2 regions of the Halomonas sp. 3D7M genome follow, and region 2 is predicted to be linked to the other one. Evidence: predicted binding sites of a transcription regulator. Region 2 holds the regulator's gene; the other holds the start of a gene.
The links. Region 2 encodes FliA, which starts transcription of late flagellar genes. Its sites were predicted from a motif close to CTAAAGTTNNNNNNNNNNCNGCCGATA; they were not measured.
Positions count from the first base shown of each region.

Region 1: fliD (flagellar filament capping protein FliD) is a predicted target of FliA. The motif match lies at 2,380-2,406, and genes of this name have one in related genera.

Region 1 covers NZ_JABUZF010000212.1:3,801-12,453, forward strand. Annotated here, with positions in the region: gene INT22_RS12015 (tellurite resistance TerB family protein) at 1-67, shown strand, start outside; gene INT22_RS12020 (exopolysaccharide biosynthesis protein) at 158-751, shown strand; gene INT22_RS12025 (YqhA family protein) at 817-1,422, shown strand; gene INT22_RS12030 (hypothetical protein) at 1,774-2,103, opposite strand; gene fliD (flagellar filament capping protein FliD) at 2,485-3,837, shown strand; gene fliD (flagellar filament capping protein FliD) at 4,070-5,431, shown strand; gene INT22_RS21900 (flagellin N-terminal helical domain-containing protein) at 5,694-5,981, shown strand; gene INT22_RS21905 (hypothetical protein) at 5,932-6,480, shown strand; gene INT22_RS21910 (flagellin) at 6,585-7,262, shown strand; gene INT22_RS12055 (hypothetical protein) at 7,359-7,550, shown strand; gene INT22_RS12060 (hypothetical protein) at 7,961-8,560, shown strand.
Region 2 covers NZ_JABUZF010000095.1:553-16,685, forward strand. Annotated here, with positions in the region: gene INT22_RS03775 (SDR family NAD(P)-dependent oxidoreductase) at 1-256, opposite strand, end outside; gene INT22_RS03780 (flagella synthesis protein FlgN) at 335-784, opposite strand; gene flgM (flagellar biosynthesis anti-sigma factor FlgM) at 795-1,061, opposite strand; gene flgA (flagellar basal body P-ring formation chaperone FlgA) at 1,147-1,863, opposite strand; gene flgB (flagellar basal body rod protein FlgB) at 2,058-2,489, shown strand; gene flgC (flagellar basal body rod protein FlgC) at 2,514-2,924, shown strand; gene INT22_RS03805 (flagellar hook assembly protein FlgD) at 2,927-3,622, shown strand; gene INT22_RS03810 (flagellar hook protein FlgE) at 3,698-5,050, shown strand; partial or broken gene INT22_RS03815 (flagellar basal body rod protein FlgF) at 5,093-5,563, shown strand; gene INT22_RS03820 (RNA polymerase sigma factor FliA) at 5,563-6,213, shown strand; gene INT22_RS03825 (motility protein A) at 6,253-7,068, shown strand; gene INT22_RS03830 (OmpA family protein) at 7,073-7,744, shown strand; gene INT22_RS03835 (sensor domain-containing diguanylate cyclase) at 7,768-9,807, shown strand; gene INT22_RS03840 (hypothetical protein) at 9,817-10,374, opposite strand; gene INT22_RS03845 (adenosylcobalamin-dependent ribonucleoside-diphosphate reductase) at 10,583-12,694, shown strand; gene INT22_RS03850 (ribonucleoside-diphosphate reductase) at 12,754-13,551, shown strand; gene INT22_RS03855 (Crp/Fnr family transcriptional regulator) at 13,679-14,419, opposite strand; gene uvrA (excinuclease ABC subunit UvrA) at 14,593-16,133, opposite strand, start outside.

The sequences.
Region 1 (8,653 bases), on a different contig from region 2:
AGATCTTTTACACGTTAGCCATAGTGATTTTATTCGCAGCAAGCTTGCCAGCACGCCCCAGGCCTAGCGGCTCCCTTCCGGCTCAGCAGAAATCCCCAGCCGTCGACATAACCATTAATAGACCCATTGATACAGGGCTCGGAGCGCAGAAACGCCAATGAGTGATATGCAGGATGCATCGAACTTAACCGAACTGATTAACACCATGGAGCGAATGGAGCGTGAAAAAGCCAAGGTAAGCGTAGACGACGTGGTTCACGCGGTGGGCAGGCGTTCATTTGGGCCACTATTGTTGCTTGCTGGGCTAATCACACTTGCGCCTATCATCGGTGATATTCCCGGTATGCCAACGCTTATGGCGGCGTTGGTGTTGCTCACGTCCGTTCAGTTATTAATCGGCAGGGAAACTTTTTGGTTACCTAAATGGCTGGTAAAACGCTCTATTGCCCGAAACAAATTCGATAAAGCTATTCACTACATGAAAAAGCCCGCCACATGGATTGATAGCTTACTAGGTGTGCGCCTAGCGTGGATGACTGGCTATATCGGGATACGCGTCACCGCCGTGATGTGCCTGCTTATCGCGCTAGCCATGCCGCCGATGGAGTTTATTCCGTTTAGCGCCAACGGCGCGGGTTTGGCGCTTACCCTGTTTGGTTTAGGTTTAGTCGCCAGAGACGGCATTATGCTCTCGCTGGGTTTTCTACTCACCGGAGTTACGTTTACGGTTGTGCTGATCAACGTGCTATAAGTTCGCGTACGATCATCCTAGCGCCGCCTAAGCTGACGGCTTTTTAAAAGGAGCAAGCACGCACCATGTCTGATCCAGCACCGTCTGAGTCATCATCATCGAACTCACCATCGCCACATTCAGCACTGCCGCCTGCGCCCAAAACGCCCCGTGAACAATCCTCCTGGGAGCGGCGGATTGAAACGGTGCTTTGGAATTCGCGCTTTCTAGTAATGCTGGCGGTAGTGCCAAGCCTGTTGGGTTCACTGATGCTGTTTATTGTTGGCACGCTGGATATCTTAACCGTGGTGGGTGACGTACTGCGCTACTACCTGGTGGATAGCTCTCAAGATATCCACGACACCCTGGTGCCGGACATCATCATCGCCGTTGATGTTTATTTAATAGCGATTGTGCTGCTGATCTTTGGGCTAGGTATCTATCGGCTGTTTGTTTCCCGGATCGACCAGGCGGAAGTGCGCTATCCCAAGCATCCGTTTAACGTAGGCTCACTGGATCAACTCAAGGACAAGATTGCCCGCGTGGTGATTTTGGCGGTAATTATTGAGTTTTTCCGCGCTGTGGTGGATATCCGTTTCACGACGCCACTGGAAGCCATCTACCTCGCGCTTTCGGTGCTGGCGCTGGCGGCAGCGCTGTATCTCATGAGTCTTGGGCATAAGGGGGAGTGAGACGAATCGTCGGGCTGTCTCTTAAGCGAGTGAGTTAATACCCGCCGAGGGTAAATTACGCAAACATTATCAATCACTGCTAGGCTGGAAATGTTATCCCAAGGTGTTGCTTTCTTTGAAGCAAGCCTTTAAACGCAAAAGCAAGGAGTGCCGTTATGCGTAACATTATCTATATTATTGGTCTAATCGTTGTTGTGCTGTTTATTCTATCGCTGCTTGGACTGCGCTAAGCACATCACGCTAATAGAAAAGCGCCCGCAGCTCTTTTTTCAAGGGGCTGCGGGCGCTTTGTATTTAAAACGTCGTATTTAGAGCGTCGTATTTAGAACGTGCAGAGCAAAGCAAACGCGATTACGCGCAGTCGGCAGCACCCTGACCAAACATATCAAACATTAGCTCCCGCCCCATAGACGTCAGTACGAAGCGGTCGTAATCATTAAATTCAGCGGCACCGCTCTCTTCAAGCACCCGTTGGCATGTTTTCCAACTAGGGCAATGCCCCTTCAAATGAGCCAGCTCGCGTCGGGCGAGGCCACGCTGCGGCAAGGTAATGGTTTCGAGCACATGGCCGTTATCGTAAAGCAGCTCGGCAACGGTAGAAAGGCAGTGGCGTAGGCTGCGCTGCACATGATAAGCGGCAGACACTACGGTGGATGCGGGTTGTGACACCTCGGAAGGCATAAGTCGTTCTCCTGCAAACAGCCCCAAAATGGGCTTGTTGCAGTGCATTATAAAGCAATGCGGGTATTAGACCAAGGTCTATGATGGATTGGTGTCAAAGCAACCGCCGACCTTTTTCTGACATATTTCTGTCATCTAGATAATTCAACATGTGGGCCGCTAGGGGAAAAGCAAAAAGTATTAATTAAAATTGATGGTGTTATGCCTTTTTAGCTTTATGTAAGCGTCATTCTTTACAATTCATTACTTTTTAGTACGTAAAAAAAGCCAAATAGGCTCAAGTCTAAGCTTTAATGGTCGATAGTATTAAATATAAATCACATTCTTACGTATGAGCAGCGCCAGCGTGTTGGGCGTTATTTAAAAAAAGGGCAGTAACTTATGGCTTCCATTTCATCACTCGGTATTGGCTCAGGGCTCGACCTCAACGGCTTGCTGGATCAACTGCAAGATGCTGAGCGAGGGAAGCTGAAGCCTATAGAGCGTCAACTGGAAACCCAGCAGACCAAGATTTCTGCTTATGGTCAGCTGCAAAGTGCGCTCTCCCAATTTCAAACTGCCTCCGCTGAGTTAAACGACAGTGCGCTGTATGAAAGCCTTTCCACGAATGTGGGAGGCGATGCCATTACTGCCACGGCAGATGGCGAAGCGCAGCCCGGTAGTTACAATGTCACCGTTGATACACTCGCTACTCGTGGCACGCTGGCTTCCACAGGTGTTGATCAACTGGACGCGCCGCAAACGACCACTGAGCAAACGCTAACCTTCACGTTCGGTGATGGGGCCAGTAAAGACGTCACCATCGGTGCGAATAGCAGCCTGGAAGATATTCGCGATGCGATTAATGCCAGTGAGGATTCAGGCGTTAACGCCACCATTGTGAACGACGGCACCAACTACCGGCTGGCGCTTAGTTCCAGCGAAACCGGTGCGGATGCCTCTATTACCGGCTTTAGCTTTTCTGATGCAGGCACAGCGCCCTTCGCCGCCGACACCGATAACACCCTGCAAGCAGGCACCGATGCCGCGTTGACGGTGAATGGCATTGCTATTACCAGCCCTACCAATCAGGTTGAAGGGGCGATTCAAGGCGTGACGCTTAACCTTCAAGATGAGGGCGATAGCACCGTGGCAGTCGAGCAGAATACACGCGCTGTTCGTGAAGCGATTACGGGCTTTGTCGATGCCTATAACGACCTCAAGGGCACCATCGGCGCGCTGACCAGTTTCAATTCTGAAACCGGTGCTGCGGGTGATCTGCTAGGTGATGGCACTGTCCGTATCGTTGAGTCTCGCATGCGCAGCGTGCTCAGCGGTGGCGTGGAAGGCGAATTTTCCATGCTCAGCGATATCGGCATTTCTTTACAGCGCGATGGCACGCTTGAAGTTGATAGCGACAAGCTTGATAACGCCATTGCCAATAATCAGGAGGCACTTTCAACCTTCTTTGCTGGCGATGCGGATGAGTCAGGCATGGCGGGGCAGCTTAACACCACAATAGAGCAGCTGCTTAGTTCCAACGGCAGAGTGTCGGGGGCGATTAGCGGTGCGGAAAGCCTCAAAGAATCTCTGGGTGAGCGCTATCTGAATATGGAGCAGTCTATTGAGCAGACCATTTCCCGCTATCGCACTCAATTCGGCCAGTTAGACGGCATGATTGCCCAGATGAACCAAACCAGCAACTATTTAACCCAGCAGTTTGATGCCCTTGACGCTCAGCTTGGGCGTAAATAGTCGCTAAAGTAATTTGGTGGTTGTTGAACGCCTACGCTAACGCCTGCTTCCTGCAGGCGTTTTCATTAGAAAATTCTCATTTCTAGTAAAAAAGTATGAAAATCGGCGAAAGCGCGAAAAGGCGCTAAAGTTGTGCGCTTTTCTGCCGATAGCAGTGCTATTAAATAAACGGGCGTGCGCATGCGTGCCTGGGTCTTGTGGTTTAGCCTTTTGCACTGAGGAATACCCCCGCATGGCGACGATAACCTCTCTTGGCGTTGGTTCTGGCCTTGATCTCACTGGTTTGCTTGATCAGCTTCAAGCGGCTGAGCGAGGCAAACTCGCGCCGATTACGCTTCAAAAGAAACAGCAGCAGGCGAAAATTTCTGCTTTCGGTCAACTTCAAACGTCGCTGAACTCGTTTCAAGATGCGGTCGCCAAAATCAATGACCCCAAGCTCTACCAAAGCCTTTCCGCCAATGTGCGTGGCGATGCCATTAAAGCGACTGCTGCCGCTGATGCGCTGCCGGGCAGCTACCGGGTAGAGGTCAGCCAGTTGGCCACCTCTGGTACGCTGGCCTCAAACCGCGTGGCAGAGCGGGACGCCGCCCTGGATCTACAAGGGGCCACCGCAATGCAGCTGACCTTTGGCGATGGGGAGAGCGTCGATATCAACATCGCAGAAGGCAGTAGCCTTGCAGATATTCGTGATGCCATTAACGCTGATAAAGAAGCTGGTGTTAACGCCACGATTATCAATGATGGCACGGGCTACCGGCTGGCACTTAGCTCTAAAACCACTGGCGCAGACGCTTCTATTGAAAGCTTTAGCTTTGTTGATACCAATGGCGCCGTGCTCCCCGGCCCCTTTGCTGAAGATGCGCTAACAAAACGCCCAGGTGAAAATGCCGCGCTTACGGTTAATGGCATTGCGATTAGTAGTGCAGAAAACAGTGTTGAAGGCGCGATTCAAGGCGTAACGCTAAATCTTGCTGAACTCAATATCGTGGACGGCGAAACGGCTTCCAGCACCATTAATATTGAGCGCGACACGCTAAAGCAGCGCGAAGCGATTAATGGCTTTGTAAAAGCGTTTAACGACTTAAAAGGCACCATTGGCAAGCTCACTAGCTTTACCGGCGATAGCGAAACCGCTGGCGAGCTATTGGGCGATAACACCGTGCGCACCATCGAATCCCGGCTGCGCAGTGTATTAACCGGCGGGGTAGAAGGCGGTGAGTTGTCGACCCTTAACCAGCTAGGCATCACTCTGCAGCGAGATGGCAAGCTCAAGGTCGATGAGGAGACGCTAGATGACTTGGTTGCCAATAACCCCCAGGCCCTCAATGACTTTTTTGCCGGTGAAAACGAGGGCGACGGCATGGCGGGTAGGCTAAACACTACAATCGAACAGATGCTGGGCAACAATGGCGTGGTAAAACTAGCGATTAGCGGCGCGGAAAACCGTGTTAAAAGCTTGGACGACCGTTTCGAGCGTATGGAAAAAACCATTGAAGGCACCATCTCCCGCTACCGCACCCAGTTCGGTCAGCTAGATGCGATGATTGCCCAGCAGTTTGATGCCCTGGATAATCAGTTAGGCCGCAAGAAATAACCTTAACGCTTCGGTTGAGTAGCCACAGATAAGTAGTGCGGTGTAACGAGCGAAGCGAGGCACCCGCAATGGGCGGCGTAAGCCGCCCTTTTGTTGCCCACGTAAAAGTAAGCCTCTCACCCTACAGTTACCAAACATTACATCTTTTTTTTACTAACCGCCCTAAAGATTCTTCTCACTGTGCCGTTAATTCTAATAACGGCGCACAAAGTGGCCGAATAGCAGGCCTTCCGGCCAGTGTTCATGCAAGGAGAATCACACCATGTCAGTGATCAATACCAACATTACTTCCATGATTGGCCAGTCCAACCTGTCCAAATCACAAAACTCGCTGCAAACCTCTATGGAGCGTTTGAGCTCTGGCCAAGCCATCGCTAACCGCTTCTCTTCACAGATCACCGGTCTCGGCCAGGCTCAGCGTAACGCTAACGATGGTATCTCCATTGCGCAAACCGCTGAAGGCGCGCTGAATCAGGTGAATGACAACCTGCAGCGTATTCGTGAATTGTCTGTTCAGGCTCAAAACGGTACTAACTCTGAGTCTGGATGAGATTAACCGTATCTCTGAAGAAACTGACTTCAACGGCACTAAAGTGCTGGCAGAAGATAGCGGCCTGAAAATTCAGGTAGGTGCTAACGATGGCCAGACCATTTCTGTCAACCTACAGCAGATCAATGCTGAAACATTGAATTTAGGCGGCTTTAATGTGAACGGTACGGGTACCGCCAATAAAGCTGCGTCGATTCAAGACCTACGTGCCAATGACTTTGAACAAGTTGGCACCTCGAACGAGTGTACAAACGCAGCGTTCAACACCGCTTCTAACGTTGGTGATGTGTTCCAGAATCTGAAAGATGGCGCTGAAATTACTTTAGATCCGGGTACTACCGATACTGTATACACTCTCGACGCTGACACTAACACTTTCAGCTTCGACCGTGCTGGCGTAGCTGTAGATGGAAATGCTGGTAACTTAGCCACCGATCTTGGCCTAACACCAGGCGCTGGTGAGTCAAAGAAGTTAACGTTTCATCTTCTGGTGCACTAACGCTTGCCTCTACAGGCGAAAACTTATACCTGACGGGTACCGCTGGTTCTGCTGATCTAAGCGTAACAAATACGGGCGGCGATCCTGTCGCTACGATTGAAGACTTGGTCAGTGAGCTTGCTGAAGGAGGCCGTACTGCTGGTAGCATTACTACTGCAGACGATACGGTTTATAGTGCGAACGGTGGCGCCGGAGTAGATACTGAAAACGAAACCATCGCCTTTGAAGATCTTCAGAATCAGATTCAAGACGATACAACTAACGCTTACGATGTAGACTTAGACGGTGAAGGTACAGCTGCTAATCAGTATAATATTAGTAACGCTAATGCGGTGACTGATGCCCTCGGTGGTGGCGGCGCAGCTGTCTTTACTTCCGGGTTTGAAGGAGACTTCACTCTTTCCGATTCAGCTGCTGCCTCTGTCTATGTTAATGACAATGGCAAGATCACTGATGGTGCTGCAAATGAAATCTTCATTACCGAAGATGGTGATCTGACTCAAGAAGCGCTTAGCGATGCGGACGCCACCAAAAACCCGCTGGAAGCCTTGGACAGCCTGCGTTCTGAGCTGGGTGCTGTGCAGAACCGTTTTGAATCAGCCATTACCAACCTGAGCACCAATGAGACTAACCTCTCTGCAGCTCGTTCGCGCATCGAAGATGCTGACTACGCGGTAGAAGTCGCCAATATGACTCGCGCGCAGATCCTGCAGCAGGCTGGTACTTCTGTATTGGCACAGGCCAACCAGATTCCGCAGAACGTTCTTTCACTGCTGGGTTAATCTGAGGCTTAGTTTCGATAGAGCATTTGCTGTATCACTAAGTAGTACACTAAACCGGCTCCCTTTGGGGGCCGGTTTTTTTTACTGAGGTGACGTATGACTAATGAAGAACAACAACACGTTATCGATGAGCTGCAAACTGTCATAGCGGACACTCAAGCCACTTTACAACGCTTTGAAGACACCGGCATGGATAAAGCGATGCCGGAGGATTATGAAAAGCTGCTGGGTATATTAGATGGTGCGGTGAAGCAGCAGCGCGAGCATACTAAGTCGATGTTGGGGTAGCTTGCACCCGCCACTCACAGAGGTTACGCCCCAGGTTCGTCATTCCCGCATGCCCTTAGCGGGAATCCATGGTGAGGCAGGCTGCTGGGTAGTATCGGGCAAAGGTCAGAATGGATTCCCGATAACCCCACTCGGGAATGACGGTGTGGTGGGTTACTCGGGCATGACGGTGCGGAGGGTTACTCGGGAATGACGGTGCGGTGGGTTACTCGGGTATAGCGGCGTGGTGCATACGCAAGTGATGTTGGGGTAGCTTGAAAGGTGCTATAGACCAAGGGTGGCTTGTGATGACGCGCTTTTCTACCATAATCACTTAGCAGGCTCATTTTGGGCCGTGCTAGCAACAACAGGGTGTTTTATAGACTGAGGCTTAGAGGCGCTGCGGGTGCCGCAGGGATAATAAAAATAGTATGGATACTTATACGCTCGCGCTAGTGGTGGCGATTGGTACGATGTGGGTTAGCCTGACCTGTGGCTTTGTTGCTATGTATTTAATTCTTAGCGGCGAGTTTAGAAGCGCTTCCCAGCCTGCTGATCGGCCCAGAAAGCTATCGATGGGCGCTAAAATGCAAGCGGATGATGTTCCCACGCTGGCGAATGAGGGCGGTACTTCTTGGGGCGTGCAAGTGCTGTTTGAAACCCCTTCACCTGGGCTAAACGAGCGCTTAAGCGTAGCGCTGGCATCTGCGGGAGCGGTGTATGAGCCTAGTACGAAAGCCTTTACGGTGATGGGGGAGTCTTCACGTAACCCTATCGTTGTTGAAAACGCCTTTCCTCCTGGGCAACTTCCTTCTTTTACCGATGATAATAGCCAGTACTTAATTAAGGGTGTCACTATTAAGGTGAATGAGAGTGGTCGCTCTCTTTCGCCCAGCAAGCTCCAGCTTGCGCGGTTGGTTTCTCTTGCCAAATCATTGGCCCGTTTAGGCGGCAAGGTGGTTGACGTCAATCAGCAGCCGATCACCAAGGCAGGGTTTAAAGCCGTTATTTCTGGTAAGGCCAAGGTTTAGCCATCTGAGGCATCATTTCTGCTCGCCTTCTCGTTCACTCTGCTAAGAATGGGGGCTTCCGCAACGGAGAAAAAGTCCAGACGTGAGCTAGCT
Region 2 (16,133 bases):
ATAGCAGGTGTACCGGGCGACCGTTTAACTGTTGGCAAAGAGTCTCACGGCCTGATTGTGTGATGATATCGACGTTCACCACCTCAACGGGTGCGCCTTGAAAAGATGGGTCTTGAGAAGCAATAGGTGAACGGCTTACGGCAACGACATTACCCACATGGGTATCGGCAAGCAGCCTCTTAATAATAGCGTTACCTATGCCGCCATTGGCACCGATGACAACAGCGGTAAAGTTTTCTGGAAGGTGGGAAAGCATTCTTCGGCTCCAATTGTGAATATCATTGTTCACATTGAAGCTTCTTGTATAGGTTTTGTCTATGAATGTGCGGAAATACTAGGCAGATGCGTTAAAGCGACCTGGTTGGGCATTGTTGCGCCCATTTGGCTTATAGAGGGTTTTTTCAGCAATTTGGCGAATGTAATCCAGCATTTCCTGGTTATGCTTCATTCTAAGCGATAGCATTTGCCCAGTTAATTCGTTCATGCGTGATACGCGTTCGCTTTTTTCGAGCAAGCTTTCCCAGGTAGCCAAGCAGCCAGCATCGTTAGCGGCTTGCTTGGCGCCAAGGGCGCCGTCTGCATAGCCAAGCTTTGTTTGCACGCTTCGGCGCAATTGCTCAATGCGTTCTAGCTCAATTAGCAGCGCCTGCTTTTTTAGGGCTATAGCAGCGAGAGCGTCGCCGTCAATGCTGCCCTTAGTGAGCTGTGCTTGTTCATCTGAGAGCAGCAGCACTAATTCATCAAGGCGTTGCAATTGATCTGAGAGCAGTCGTGAAAGACCCATAATAGTTCGCTTATAAATCTTTTAAATTAGCAATTAAGCCATCAGCAATGCGATCCGCACGAATCTCTAGCTTCCCTTCACGAATAGCTTCGCGAATTTCCTCAACTTTTGCCGTATCGATATCGTGTGAGCTATCCGTATGCGTTTGGCTAAGTTGCGTTGCTGATCGTGTCGCGCTGTCTGCTTCGGCTGGCTTATTGCCGCCTATTTTCTGTGCTTCATCACGCTGCTGCGCCTGATTAGAACGTAGCAACGGATTAATGTTATCGATTTTCACGTTGTTTGCCTCATCGTCAACGTTGGTGCGGCATGCGCTGTATTACCTACTATCGGCCTGGGTAGTAAGGACTTTAGGCATTAGATTAAAAATCTATCACCAATGTTCCTTGACCAATGACGCGTGCGGTGACTAATTCCCGCGTATCAAAGCGCACACGGATACGTTCGCCTTGTGCACCATCAGACAAGGCCTCTCCTTCGCGTGACACTCGGAAACCAGCGCCTTCTGCTATGACAGTGACGCGCTGCCCTCGTTTCACCACTTGAGGCGCTTGAAGGTAATGGGGCTGGAAAGTGCTGCCACTACGAATAGGACGCTGTGCGACCATACCGATAATATCGTCTTGGTTGGTAAGTGCTTGGGCGGCTAGATCCCCAAGATTGCCTTCTCGTGATGTCAGCATATCACTCGTGATGAGCGTGCCCCTATCAATATCCTGGCCAGCCACAGCGTAGCTGCCAATGATATCAATCTGCGCCTGAATATACCGCACTTGACGACGATTTTCGCCACAGCGCACACCGACCGAAACACGCCCGAGAGGGGATTGATTAGCATTCGGGAAAAAGGGGTCGGGTGCAATGCACTCAGGCAAATGTGCAGAGGGAGGTGAGATATCAATCAACACTTCCTGCCCAAGCGATTGAGATTCTTGATAAAGAAACTGCTGAACGGTATCCATCAACAGTTGGTTATTCGCATGCGCGTGAAATGAAAAGCCAAGGCTGAGCAGTGATAGGCAAAGTATTTGCTTAAGAGTCGCCAGATAGGATCGCGTTGGGCGCAGCGGGTGTGGCATGGGAGAGTCGCTCAATCGAAGGGAAGCAGATGATAATCATCAACCGTGCAGTGTAGTGCAAAAGTACCCTGTGCATCATATGAAATGCTGGTGTAAACGGCAGCTGTTCCATGCTTTAGGCTGACGAAGCGAAGCCTATTATTCATCATCAATAATATCCGTTTTAATTTGCCTCTCAGCGAACGAGGATTGGCATGATTGATCAGCTTGAATCTGCCTTTAACTATCACCAGCAGGCACTGGGCTTGCGTCAAGCGCGTCATGACGTGCTGGCAGCCAATATTGCCAATGCCGATACGCCTAACTATAAAGCGCGCGATCTCGACTTTGCCAGTGAGTTAAAGAAGGCCGTTGCGGGCAGCCAGCCACAGCAACAGCAAAATGGCGCACTGACGCTTGCACGAACGTCAGAACATCATCTGCAAGGTGAAGGCCCAGCATGGCGTGGTGTAGGCAGTGCAGAGCTGCTTTATCGCATCCCCGATCAGCCCAGCTTGGATGGCAATACGGTCGATATGGATCGTGAGCGGACACAGTTTGCAGACAATGCTGTTCGTTACCAAGCCGCACTCACCATCATGAATCGCCGAATTCAGGGCCTGAAAAACGCGATGCAGCCGGAATAACCGAGCGGTAGGAGAAAGTAATCTATGTCGATGTTTTCAGCCTTTGATATTGCTAGTTCGGCCATGAGCGCCCAGGCGCAGCGTATGAATGTTACCGCTAGCAATATGGCCAATGCCGACAGCATTGCAGGCCCTGATGGAGAGACTTATCGGGCCAAACAAGTGATGTTTGAAACCCAAGCGCACAATAATCGATATGGCGTCGGTGGCGTACGTGTCACTGAGGTAGTGGAAGACGACGCTCCGCTACGTCTGCAATACATGCCAAACCATCCTGCTGCGGATGAAGAAGGCTATGTCGCCAAGCCCAATGTTGAACCTGTGCATGAAATGGTCAACATGATCTCGGCGTCGCGCTCCTATCAAGCCAACGTAGAAGTGTTCAACACAACGAAGCAGATGATGGTGCAGACGCTATCACTGGGTGAGGGTTAATTATGAGCACAATCGACCCGACAACACTTTCGGCAATTAATGGCGGCGGCAGTGGTTCCCAGTTAAAGCAGAGCGCATCAGATGAGTTGCGTAGCAGTTTTCTAACGCTGCTGATTACTCAGCTACAGAATCAAGATCCGCTGAATCCGATGGAGAATGCGGAAATGACCTCCCAGATCGCACAAATTAATACGGTAAGTGGGATTGAAGAGCTGAACACCACTTTGCAGAGCATTACTAGCCAAATGGATGCCAACCAAGCACTGCAAGCAAGTGGCTTGATTGGCCAAGGTGTGATGGTGCCTGGCAACAAGGTCATGCTAGAGCAGGATAGTGAAGGAAAGTCTTATACGACACCGTTTGGTGTCGAGCTTGCTAAACCCGCCGACCAGCTTACCGCAGTGATTGTTGGCCAAGGTGGCGAGGTGATCAGACGCTATAACTTGGGTGCGGTAGAGGCTGGTGTGCAGTCTTTCCAGTGGGACGGTAAAAACGAACAGGGCGAAGCCGCTGCCAGTGGTCGTTACACGGTTCAGCTAGAGGCTCAAGATGCTGAGGGTGAAACACTAGACTCAACCGCATTGAACTATGCGGTTGTTAATAGTGTGACCCCTAACGATGGTAGTGGAAATATTCAGCTGGATTTAGGGGCTGTTTACGGACAGGTTCAGTTGAATCAAGTTAAACAGATTCTTTAAGTAACTTGTAAGTAAAACAACATTTTTATAGCAAGAACGTCTTAATGAAAAAGACGTTTTGATGAGGAACGTATTATGTCATTTACAACGGCAGTGGCTGGGCTTAACGCGCAATCAGAGAAGCTAAACTCTGCGGGTAACAACATCGCTAACTCGCAAACCGTTGGTTACAAGCGCTCTGACGTGCTGTTCTCTGATGTGTTTGCAGCCTCGCGGGGCATTGGTGTGCAGGTGTCAGATGTGCGCCAGAATTTCACCCAGGGCAGTATCGAGAGCACGGGGCGTAACCTAGATTTAGCGATTTCCGGTGAAGGCTTTTACCGGCTAGAGCGCCCAACCGGTGAAGTCGGCTATTCGCGTAACGGTGAGTTCGGCATTACCGCTGCTGGCGATATCGTTAATGCCCAGGGCGACCGCTTGATGGGTTACGGTATGGATCGCGGCATTACTGTAGATACCGATGACCAGCAGGCGTTCCCTTTCTCAAACGTATTGGTAGGCGGCGCCCCGCAGGCATTAAATGTGCCCGTTGATGATATTCCAGCTAAAGCCACCACCGAAGTAAATGCGCTATTAAACCTGGATGCCAGGGTAGTCAGTGGCCAAGATTTAAATACTGTTGAAATTTCAGAAAGTGATGCTGACGCAGAGGCCAACCCTCCTGTCGTCACACCATTGAACTATCATTTTTCCAATAACTTCACTTCTTATGACTCTTTGGGGAATGCGGTTAATGTTGCTACCTATTTCGAAAGGGTGGGCGACAATAGTAATCAATGGAATGTGACTGCCGTCACTAACGGGGTAACCAGAGGCAGCTTTACATTGGACTTTACCCAAAGTGGTAGATTGCAAACCAATGCGCAGGGAGTTGTTACGGGTATTGGAGAGAGCGCCAACCCAGGAGGTGCAGTTGTAACTGAAGATCCAGAAACAGATGAAACTCGCGTCACTATTGGTGGCATCCCCGGTGGCGTCGATGCAGCCGCTCTGGATATCCAGTTTAAGTTTAATGGCTCTACTCAGTTTGCCGCAGACTCGTTGCAAAAAGAGCTGAACCAGGATGGCTTCACCTCTGGTGCACTGGCCGGTATTACCGTCACTGAAACAGGCGTTATCCAGCGTAACTTCACCAACGGTGAAACCCGTGCTGCGGGCCAGATTGCGCTAGCCAGTTTCCGTAATGAGGAAGGCCTTCAGCCACTGGGCAACAACTTGTGGGCGGCGACGAATACCTCTGGTTTGGAAAACCTGGGGGCGCCTGGCACCGGTCGTCTGGGTCAGATCCAAGCGGAAGCAGTAGAAGCGTCTAACGTCGACTTGGCCAGCGAGCTGGTAGATACCATTGTGGCGCAGCGTTCTTACCAAGCTAACTCCAACACCATCAGTACCCAGGACGAGCTCCTGCAGACCATTATTAACCTGTAGTCACTCGTAATAATGGCGTGATGCTGCGCTAAGGAGTCAGTTGTGGATCGTATGCTATACACCGCCATGAGCGGCGCCAAACACACAATGGACCAGCAGGCAGTGGTTAGCAATAACCTGTCGAATGTGTCTACCGCAGGCTTTCGCGCTCAGTTGCAAGCTGCGCGTTCAGTCCCGGTAGAGGGCGCTGGGCTACTCGACACGCGGGTATCGGCGGTGACGACCACCCCAGGCACCGATTTTTCGCAGGGCCCTATTGAACGCACGGGTCGAACCCTCGATATCGCGATGCAGGATGATGCCTGGATGGCGGTGCTAGGAGAAGACGGCACTGAGGCGTACACCCGCAGGGGCGACCTGCAGCTGGATAGTGATGGCGTACTGCTTAGTGTTGGGCGTCCGGTAATGGGGGAAGGTGGCCCCATTGCCTTGCCTCAAGGTGCGCAAGTATCCATTGGTGCGGACGGCACCATCAGTGCTATTCCCCAGGGTGAGGGGCCTGCGGCACTGGTATGCCACTGGTAAGACGTCAGGCCTTAACGCTGCAGGTAAGACTACCCGCAAGTATTGAGTTGGATGATCTTATTCAAGCTGGCATGGTGGGTTTATTAGAAGCACTAGGGCGTTTTGATGCGACCCAGGGGGCAACGTTCGCCACGTTTGCAAGCCAGCGTATTCGCGGTGCCATGATGGATGAGCTGCGCACACGTGACTGGTTGCCGCGTAGTGTACGCCGCTCTGCCAGAGCCGTGGATGATGCGGTGCGTCGCCTTGAACAGCAGTTAGGGCGCCCGCCGGAAGAGGGTGAGATCGCGCGTGACCTGGATATGCCGCTTAGTGAGTATCAGCAATTGCTCAACGATACGAACAGTGGCCAGTTGCTGCCCTTTGAAGAACTGGTGGCCGAAGGGGCCGAGTCCGCGAAGGAGGAAGCCACTAACCTGCCCTTCGATCAGTTGTTAGATCAGCAGCAGCGTCAGTCGTTAATTGATGCGATCGATGCCTTACCTGAGCGTGAAAAGCTACTGATGGCGTTGTATTACCAAGAAGAGCTGAACCTTAAAGAAGTCGGGGCGGTGCTGGGTGTGACCGAATCCCGTGTCTCCCAGCTTCACAGCCAAGCGATTAGCAGGCTTCGCGCTCGCTTATATGACACCACCTAACGCCACTATTAATCACGAATAACCGGCGAGGAGCCGTTGATGAACCCATCTACGCTGATCGGTATTTTTGCCAGCATGCTTTTGCTGGTAAGCGTGCTGTTTTTTACTGCAGAGTCGCCAGAAAGCTTTATCAACTTGCCGGGGCTAGCCATTGTGGTAACGGGCACCTTGGCGGCTACCTTTATTAGTTATCCGCTGAAAGAAGTGCTACGCGTGGTGCGCCTGGTGGGATTGGTGTTTCGGCGTGAAAACACCTATGTGCGTGATGATATTAACGAACTGGTTTCCATGGCGCGCCTGTGGTTCAAAGGCGATGTCAGGGCGGTTGAGAAGGAGCTAGAGCACACCCGTAACCCCTTTTTGCGCACCGGGATTCAACTGGTGATTGCTAACACGAAAGAGGACGAAATTTTCGATATGCTGCGCTGGCGCATCGCACGATTAAAAGCACGGGAGCATGCTGAGGCGCAGATATTTCGTACTATGGCTACCTATGCGCCCGCGTTTGGCATGATCGGTACCTTGGTGGGCTTGGTCAATATGCTGGAAGTGATGGATGCGGGCGATCTTGACGTTATTGGCCCGCGCATGGCGGTGGCTCTGTTGACAACGTTCTACGGTATTCTGCTCGCCAACCTGGTGTTCAAACCGATTGCCGTCAAGCTAGAGCGGCGCACGGAAGAGCGACTTATCACCATGAACATGGTGCTGGAGGGCATTTCGCTAATTACTAAACGGCGGCTGCCTTCTTTTATTGAAGAAACGCTCAACTCCTTTGTGGCTAATTATCATGACGAGATCCGTGATGCCTCTGTAAAACCGCGGCCAACAGTTAGTTCTGCGGCAAAAGGATAGCGCTATGCTAGATCGTGATTCACGGCACGCACTGGAATTGCCCACTGTGTCAGGGGAGGGCGATGAAGGTTGGCTAACGAGCTATTTAGACGTATTAACGCTGTTAATCACGCTGTTTGTCTTACTGCTTGCATTGACCCCGCCGGGGGGAGGGGAAGCCTTTGACCGCGATAGAATGCATTCTGTAAGTGCTATCACCTCGCTGCCGTTGGCCAGCTTAGCAACCGGTATCCATCCTCGGCACAGCGGGCTCAAGCCGCGAATGACTGAGCTTAATATCCCCGGGGTTAGTGTCTCTCAAGGTGAAGAAGGTGTTACGCTGCGCATCGACGACAGCTTGCTTTTCCCTAGCGGTGATGCCGTACTAACGCCCCAGGGGCAAGATGTGTTAGAAAGCCTTCTGGCAGTGTTAGCATCCTTTGAGGGGCAAATTTCAGTAGAAGGGCATACGGATAATGTTCCCATTGCTACCTCTCGCTTCCCCTCAAATTGGGATCTCTCGGTAGGGCGCGCCATTGCGGTGGTCCAGTATCTTGAGCGCCAGGGAGTTGCTATTTCACGTATGCGGGCAGTCGGTTACGCCGATACCCAACCCATGGAAAGTAACGCAACGCCGGAAGGTAGATCCGCCAACCGGCGCGTTGAACTGTTGCTAAGGCAGCAGACTGAGGGGTAAAGAGATTTCTTGAGGCCATCTCTGTGTCGAAGCATCACTCGCTACTACAGTCGTTCGGTGCATTACTGGTGCTCGATGCTGACTGTCGGCGCATACAGGCATTTAGTAGCAACTTTGTTGAATTGCTGAGAGTAAGCCTTCCTGAAGGGCGTCTCGCAACGCTCTCCAGCGTTCTAGGCAAGCGCTTAAGCCAGCGCGTACGCTATGAGCTCCAAGGTCAGCAGCGTTTGCCGGGGCCTCTCACCTTTAAGTGTCCCGCTCGATCAAACCGTTTCCAGTTACATGCTTACCGTGCCGGTGCGCATGTGTTAGTTGAGATAGAACCCCTTCATTCCCTCGGTAAGCAGCGTCTGCTTGGCACGGTGAACGAACGCCTGATGCGCTTAGCGGAAGCGACCCATCAAGAAGAGCTACTTGATTACCTAGTGATGTCGGTACAAGAATTAACCGGGCATGACCGGGTGTCTGTATGCCATTTCGATAGTGACTGGCATGGTTTGATCGTAGCCGAGTCGTTAGCTAAAGGGCGCGCTCAGTCGAGTGTCGAATTAGCGGCGGTTCGTTTGCCTGCCTTGTTAGGGCAACGCTTTCCCGCCAAAGACTTCCCCATTGCATTACGGCGTGCCTATGAGCGCCATCCGGTGCGGCTGATCCAAGATGTCGCAGCACCCTACGAGCACTTACTGCCAGCGAGTGTGGTGGTAGATGTAAGTGACAGCTTCTTGCGTGCCCCTGCCCCTGAGCGTCAACAGTACTTACAGCGACTTGGCGTGCGCGGCGCATTAAGCGTGGCCATGCAGGGAGATACCGGCCTTTGGGGGCTGCTATTCTGCCACTCGGCAGCGCCTTACCCCGTAGCGCCGCCCGTACGAGATGCGGTACGCACCTTGGTGCAAATGGCTACGCAGCGGCTGTTACTGCTGAGAGCTCGCCAAGAGGCGCGCTATTTGCAGCGCGTACAAGATAGCCTGGTGCTTTCAAGTAATAATCGCTTAAAGCCTCAGGGGCCTTATCAGCTGTTTGCGGAGCATGCCGAGACATGGAAGTCGCTCTTTCGTGCCAATGGCGTTGCGTTATGGGTGAAAGGCAGTATCTATCAATCAGGCAATACGCCCAAGCCGGAAACGATCGGCCAACTGGTCACGCGGATTGAAAAATCCCATATCCATAGTGGCCCATGGTGTACCCAAGAGACAGCCAAAGAGCCGCTAACATGCTCTTTAGACATGCTAGAGCAGAGTGGAGTACTCGCCGTGCCGCTGCCTACCGATCCTGCTCAGCGCGGCTGGCTGATGTTTTTTCGTCCTGAGCAAGTGGAAACGCTCTACTGGGCGATGCAGCCCTCTTCAGCATCCCTGCCACCTATGATGATGTCGCCTTCTGACGCGTGGTGCGAGGAGGTCACAGGAAAAAGCGAAGCCTGGCAACGGGTTGAGCGGCTAGCCGCGATAGATTTAGGAGAAGATTTAACGCTGGCCATTTCTGCTTATGAGATCAGCACGCTCAATATGCATCTGGAGCGCGAGCGTAAAGCGCTGGCAGAAGCGAATCAGCGGTTAGAGCAGTTGGCACATTTTGACCCGCTCACTCAGGTGTGGAACCGCTACCGCATCGAGCAGGCTATTGATGCAGAGCTGGTAGCAGCAAAACGCTATGGGGCGGCTTTCGCGCTGTTGTTATTTGACGTCGACCATTTTAAACAGATCAATGACACCCTCGGCCATAGCGTGGGCGATGATGTGCTGATTTCGCTAGCACGCATGGTGGAAAGTTCACTGCGGGGCTGTGATCATTTGGGGCGCTGGGGAGGGGAAGAGTTTGTGGTATTGGCGACCCACTCCAGTATTGAAGCCGCCGAAGGGCTTGCTGAACGATTACGTGGGCTAGTGGCAACACTGCAGGTGAAGGGCTTGGGCCAACCGATAACGGTCAGCATCGGTGTCGCAGTATGGCAGCCCGATGATAGCTGCAAGACTATCATCGCCCGGGCCGATGCTGCGATGTACCGAGCTAAACATAATGGGCGTAACCGCGTTGAAATCGCTGACAAAAGCGTGCAGTGACACGCGCTATCATTGGTCGTCGGCGCGGTCGCATAAGCGCTGTATTCTCGCTATGGCATCATCAGCACCGTCAAGACTAAAGGTCATATACCAAGGGTCGCTATCCTGTTGATCGAAACCAATAAACAGCTGCTCTCCCTGGCTCATTTGCGCCATTAATGTTTGCAGGTCGCTTAGGTAGAAGTGCGCATAAAACCCATCATCGCCACGCTCGGTAATAAACTCGGCCATGGTATCAATGATAGGCGTATCATCCACCCGGATCCTGGTAGGCACTAAGTTAACCGCGCGACTTTCGCCTTGCTGTTCAGCCAGCGTGACCCGCATTTCCAGCCATGGTAAGTCGCAAACACCTTGGGTTGCGTTCAAACTCAAGGTGGCATCCGAATAGCTATGAGTTTCCACGGCGCGAAAGTGCCGCTCACTGCCTAACGTTAACGCCATTGACTGCCAATGATCGTGGGGCTGTTCGGCATCAATATTGAACGTTGCTGCCATGCTAGGCAGCGCAGTGCTGGAAAGTAGGGCGCTGAAGGCCGCTAACGCAAAAGGCTTTAAAGTAGGCATAGGGGTGGCATCGCACAAGAAAAACATTAGCCTATCGTTTGTTGAAGATAAGCAAAAGGTAACGCGCTGATTTTTCTATATGTAGTAGTCTTTAACAAGAAAAATGCCGCATATAGTGTAAAGTCAAGTCTATACTTCATAGTCGCAGAACGTATAATCGCACCGTTTTGAGCGCTAATTTCACCCCGTTGTGAAGGAGTTTCGCGACATGAGCACCGCAGCAAAGGCTATGAAGACTTCGAATGACGTCCCACTACAGGTTCCCTCAAAAGATATCTGGGATGCTAAATATCGGTTAAAAGATCGCCATAGCCAACCTGTTGATCAGGATGTGGGTGCTACCTTTGAGCGTGTCGCGCGAGCGTTAGCGGCGGTTGAAGGTGACAATGCTAACGAGTGGCTGCCAAAATTCCGCTGGGCGTTAGAAAACGGCGCTATTCCTGCCGGACGAATCCTTTCCAATGCGGGCGCTGAAGCCTACAAACCTGCGGTCAGCCTGATTAACTGCACGGTTTCGCGCACTATTCGCGACTCTATGCGCGATATTCTCGACTCCGTCGTTGATGCTGGCATGACGTTGAAGTCTGGCGCCGGTATTGGCTACGACTTTTCGACGCTGCGCCATAAGGGAGCGTTTGTGTTTGGCGCTGGTGCTGGCACTAACGGGCCGCTGGCGTTTATGGATATCTACGACAAGATGTGTTTCACCGTGGCATCCGCAGGTGGACGTCGAGGCGCTCAGATGGGCACCTTCGACGTTGGTCATCCTGATGTTCGTGAGTTTATCCAAGCTAAGCGAGAAGCTGGTCGTCTGCGCCAGTTCAACCTTAGCCTGTTGATTACCGACGAATTTATGGAAGCAGTGAAGCACAACGCCGACTGGCCGCTGGCGTTTCCATTGCACCCTGGTGAAAAAGACGATGTCAAAGCGGGTGATTTGATTTATCGCGACTGGCCCGTCATTGAAGAGGGCTATACGGTCGACGATGAAGGCCGCGTGGCTTGCCGTGTCGTTGAAGTCATTAAAGCGCGCGAGTTGTGGGACACCATTATGTCCTCGACCTATGACTACGCTGAACCTGGGTTTATTCTGATTGATCAAGTCAATCGCATGAACAATAACTGGTTCTGCGAAGATATCCGCGCGACCAACCCATGTGGCGAGCAGCCGCTGCCGCCAGAAGGCGCTTGTCTGCTGGGATCGGTCAACCTGACCAAGTTTGTGATTGAGCCGTTTAGTGACAAGCCACGCTTTGATTGGGAACGCTATCGCAAGGTGGTAGCGATCTTCACTCGCATGCTCGATAACGTCGTGGAAATTGCTGGCTTGCCACTGCCGCAGCAACAGCGTGAGATTGAAGCCAAGCGCCGCCACGGCATGGGCTTTTTGGGGCTTGGTTCAACGATGACCATGCTTAAAATACCCTATGGCTCTCAAGCGTCGCTGGCCTTTACCGAAGAAGTTAGCCGCCACCTCGCGCTGGAAGGCTGGAAGCAAGCGCTAGAGCTGTCTAAAGAGAAAGGCATGGCGCCTGTGCTTGAGCAAGAGCATACGATTACACCGAAGATGATGCGTGAGCGCCCCCAACTCGCTGCCGATGGTTATGAAGTGGGTGATAAAGTACCAGGACGTATTCTGCATGCCCGCTATAGCCAGTATATGGCGAAAGTGGCTGAGCTCGATCCTGAGTTGGTCACACAGTTGGCGGAACATGGTGCACGGTTCACCCACCACAGCTCTATTGCGCCCACTGGTACGATTTCGCTATCGATGGGTAATAATGCCTCTAACGGCATTGAACCCTCGTTCTCGCACCGTTATTTCCGCAATATCATTCAATCGGGTAAGAAAACCAAAGAGCAGGTTGAGGTTGTCTCGTTTGAGTTAGCCGCTTATCGTCACTTTATTGCCGCCGATGCGGTGGAAAGCGATTTACCCGACTACTTTATTACCGCAGACTCAGTGTCGCCTGAGCAGCATGTGGCCGTGCAGGCGGCCGCTCAGCAGTGGATTGACTCGGCAATCTCTAAAACAGTTAACGTGCCGACAGAGTTCCCGTTTGAGAAATTCCAGGATCTCTACCTCCAGGCGTATGAGAGTCGCTTAAAAGGCTGCACCACGTTCCGCTTCAACCCAGAGGCATTTCAGGGCGTTCTGGTACGCGAAGATGATTTAAAAAATACCACCTACGTGTTTGAACTGGAAAATGGCGAAACCTTAGAGCTGGCCGGCGATGAAACGGTGGTTTATGACGGTGAAGAGCATAACGCCGCCAACCTGTTTGATGCCTTAAAAGAGGGCACCTACGGCAAATGGTAAGGGCGGGCTACGCCTTGCTACGAACATCGCCCGACACCCTTTGCTAAGTGGAGAACACCATGGCTGTAGAAATTACCTCAAAAATCGTTGGTTACCGTATCAAGCAGCAGGAGCAAACAACGCCAGCCCCTGAGCTACCGGAAGAAGACCCGCTAACGGTCAGGATCCCCTCGCGTCCAGAGGGAACGTTAGAAGCGGTATCCGAAAAGATCTCTTACGTGGGTGCGGAAGGCCGCAAAAAAGTTTACCTGCTGGTCTCTTTTATGCCGGTAGAAGGCGTGGTAGGTGGCCGACGTGTGGTGATTGAGCGCCCGGTCGAGTTCTTTTTCCCATCAGGACAGCTTTCCAGCGAACATCAGTGGATTACGGCGACGATGCGTAGTCTTTCCCTTGCTGCGCGTGGGGGCTATGTCACCCAAGCGGTGGCTGACTTACGCAAAGTGGCGTGGGATAAAGGCTTAGTGCGCTGTGGTATGAACCGTTGGAACAAGCCTATGTTCCACGATTCCGAAGTGGCGGCGATTGCTTGGTCGATCCAGCAGATTCTTTATCGGCGCGGTTTCTTGGATCAGGATGGTAACCAAGTACCGGTAGAGTTGCTGGTAGAGCGTTATGCGCACCGTATGCAGCATGGCCATGCTTGGCAGCCACCGGCCGACGAGCCAGACACAAGCCCGGCGATTGGAGCCGTGGAGTCGCTGGGCGGTGCCGCTGAGCAGCAAGAAAACGCCGTAAAAAAGCCTGAAGGCAGTGGCCCTGCAACCGTGGGTAACTGTCCTGAGTGTCGCGGTGAGCTTATTATGATGGATGGCTGTCCAACCTGCTACGCAGGCTGCGGTTGGTCTAAGTGCGGCTAAGCCAGATAAGCCCACTAGAACGCTAACGAACAACGCCGCGTGGTCTAGAGAACCACGCGGCGTTGCTTGTTTTGAGAACAAAAAGTTTTAAGAACAGAAAACCTGCCGCTGATTTAGGCGCTAAGGCTCAGGCGCTAATAAGTAGCGGCCTGACGTTATCGGTTAAATAACAGTCGTCGAATTCCCCCTCGGTAGCCAAGGCCTTTAAATCGGGAATAGTGACGTTATGACGGTCACGGAATACCAAGCTATCTTCACTCAATGCACTAAACGTGCGGCTCACATGAACAGGGCTTAAGCCCAGAATGTCGGCTAACTGCTCTTGAGAAAGTGGCAAGCGGAACTGTCCGCTGATGTCATGGTTGGTTTGGCGTAAGCGTAGATACATTTCATGGAGAAAGTGGGCCATTTTTTGTCTAGCGCTACGCCGCGCTAAGTTGATCAGCCGTTCCGTGAGTAGAGCCTGGTGGCGACTGCCAATAGCAAACATCACCGAGGTCAGCGTTAGTGACTGACGAAACAGCTCTAACATGCGCTTATGGGGGAAATGACAGACCACGCCGTCAGTAATCATGCGCACGTTTTCCAGCCGCCTGGAAAACGCAAACTCTCGCAAACCGATAATATCGCCAGGTAAAAATACTTCCAGAATTTGCCGATCGCCGTTTTCTAAATGTCGATAGGAGTAAGCCCAGCCACTGCGCAAGGTGCAAAACTCATTCGCGGGGGCGTCAACTTCCCACAGCAGTGAACCTGCTTTGATATCAGTAGGGCTCTCTTCCAATTCGATTAATAGTGCTTTTTCTGCTTCAGTGAGTGAGCAGTAGTGACTGAAGTGACTAATAATGCAGCTGTTATCCTGATCCACAGCTTCCTTCTCCTGAAAGATTAGCAACGATTAACAAGCCGCGTTGTTGTTTAATATAAACAGAGCCGTCCTATGTTGCTTGGTCTTTTCTGCTCTCTTGTCGTCCTAGGGGGAGGGGCAAGCGTATCGCTGTCATTTTCCAGGGTGAGTATCAACCCACCCTGGAAGTGGCTCTAGGCGGTTTTTTTGACACGATTACCGCGTTTTAACAATGGTGCCAGGAAATGCCCGGTATGGGAAACGCTCTGCTTGGCAATCTGCTCTGGGGTTCCTTCGGCAATAATTTGCCCACCGCCAGAGCCACCTTCTGGGCCAAGATCAATAATCCAGTCGGCCGTTTTGATCACATCCAGGTTGTGCTCGATCACCACAATAGTATTGCCGTGGTCGCGCAGGCGATGGAGTACCGTGAGTAGCTGACGGATGTCCTCAAAATGTAGGCCGGTGGTTGGCTCATCTAAGATATAAAGTGTTTTTCCGGTGTCACGTTTGGCTAGCTCACGGGCCAGTTTGACACGCTGCGCTTCACCGCCAGACAAGGTGGTGGCACTTTGTCCTAGGCGAATATAGGAAAGGCCTACATCCAACAGGGTTTGTAAACGACGAGCGATAGCAGGCACTGGGCTGAAGAACTCCAGAGCATCTTCTACCGTCATGGCCAGCACTTCGTGGATTGTTTTGCCTTTGTAGTGGATATCCAACGTTTCGCGGTTATAGCGCTTGCCTTTACACACATCGCAAGGCACATAAATATCCGGCAGGAAGTGCATCTCTACCTTAATCATACCTTCGCCCTGGCATGCTTCGCAGCGGCCGCCTTTAACGTTAAAGCTGAAGCGGCCTGGCTTGTAGCCCCGCGAACGCGCTTCCTGAGTGCCCGCAAACAGCTCACGAATCGGGGTGAAAATACCGGTATAGGTGGCTGGGTTTGAGCGCGGCGTACGACCGATAGGACTCTGGTCAATATCGATCACTTTATCAAGCTGATCAAGCCCCTCTACTTTCTCATAGGGAGCCGGGGTCAAGGTAGTCGCGCGGTTAAGCTCGCGGGCCGCAATCGGCATCAGGGTGCCGTTGATCAGCGTCGACTTGCCCGAGCCGGAAACCCCCGTGACGGCAATAAACAGCCCCAACGGGAGGCTGATGGTGACGTCCTGCAAGTTGTTGCCAGTCGCGCCGCGCACCACCAACTGTTTTTCAGGGTTGCCAGGAATGCGATAGGGGGGAACGGCAATTTCCCGTGTTCCCGATAAGTACTGGCCCGTCAGCGAATTGGGGTTGTCCATCACGTCTTGAGGGGTGCCCTGGGCGACGATTTCACCGCCATGGACACCTGCACCTGGGCCGATATCCAGGACATGGTCAGCCGCACGGATCGCGTCTTCGTCATGCTCGACGACAATCACCGTATTACCCAAATCCCGCAGGCGCTCCAAGGTTTTCAATAAGCGGTCGTTATCCCGCTGGTGAAGGCCGATAGAAGGCTCGTCAAGAATATACATGACCCCTACTAGCCCCGCGCCAATTTGGCTGGCAAGACGAATCCGTTGGGCTTCACCGCCTGAGAGCGTGTCAGCACTGCGCTCAAGGTTCAGATAATCCAGCCCGACATTGACCAAAAACTCTAGGCGGGCATGAATTTCGTTAACGATTTTGTCGGCAATTTCGCCTTTGCGGCCCGGTAGGGAAAGCTCGGCAAAGTAGCGCCACGCTT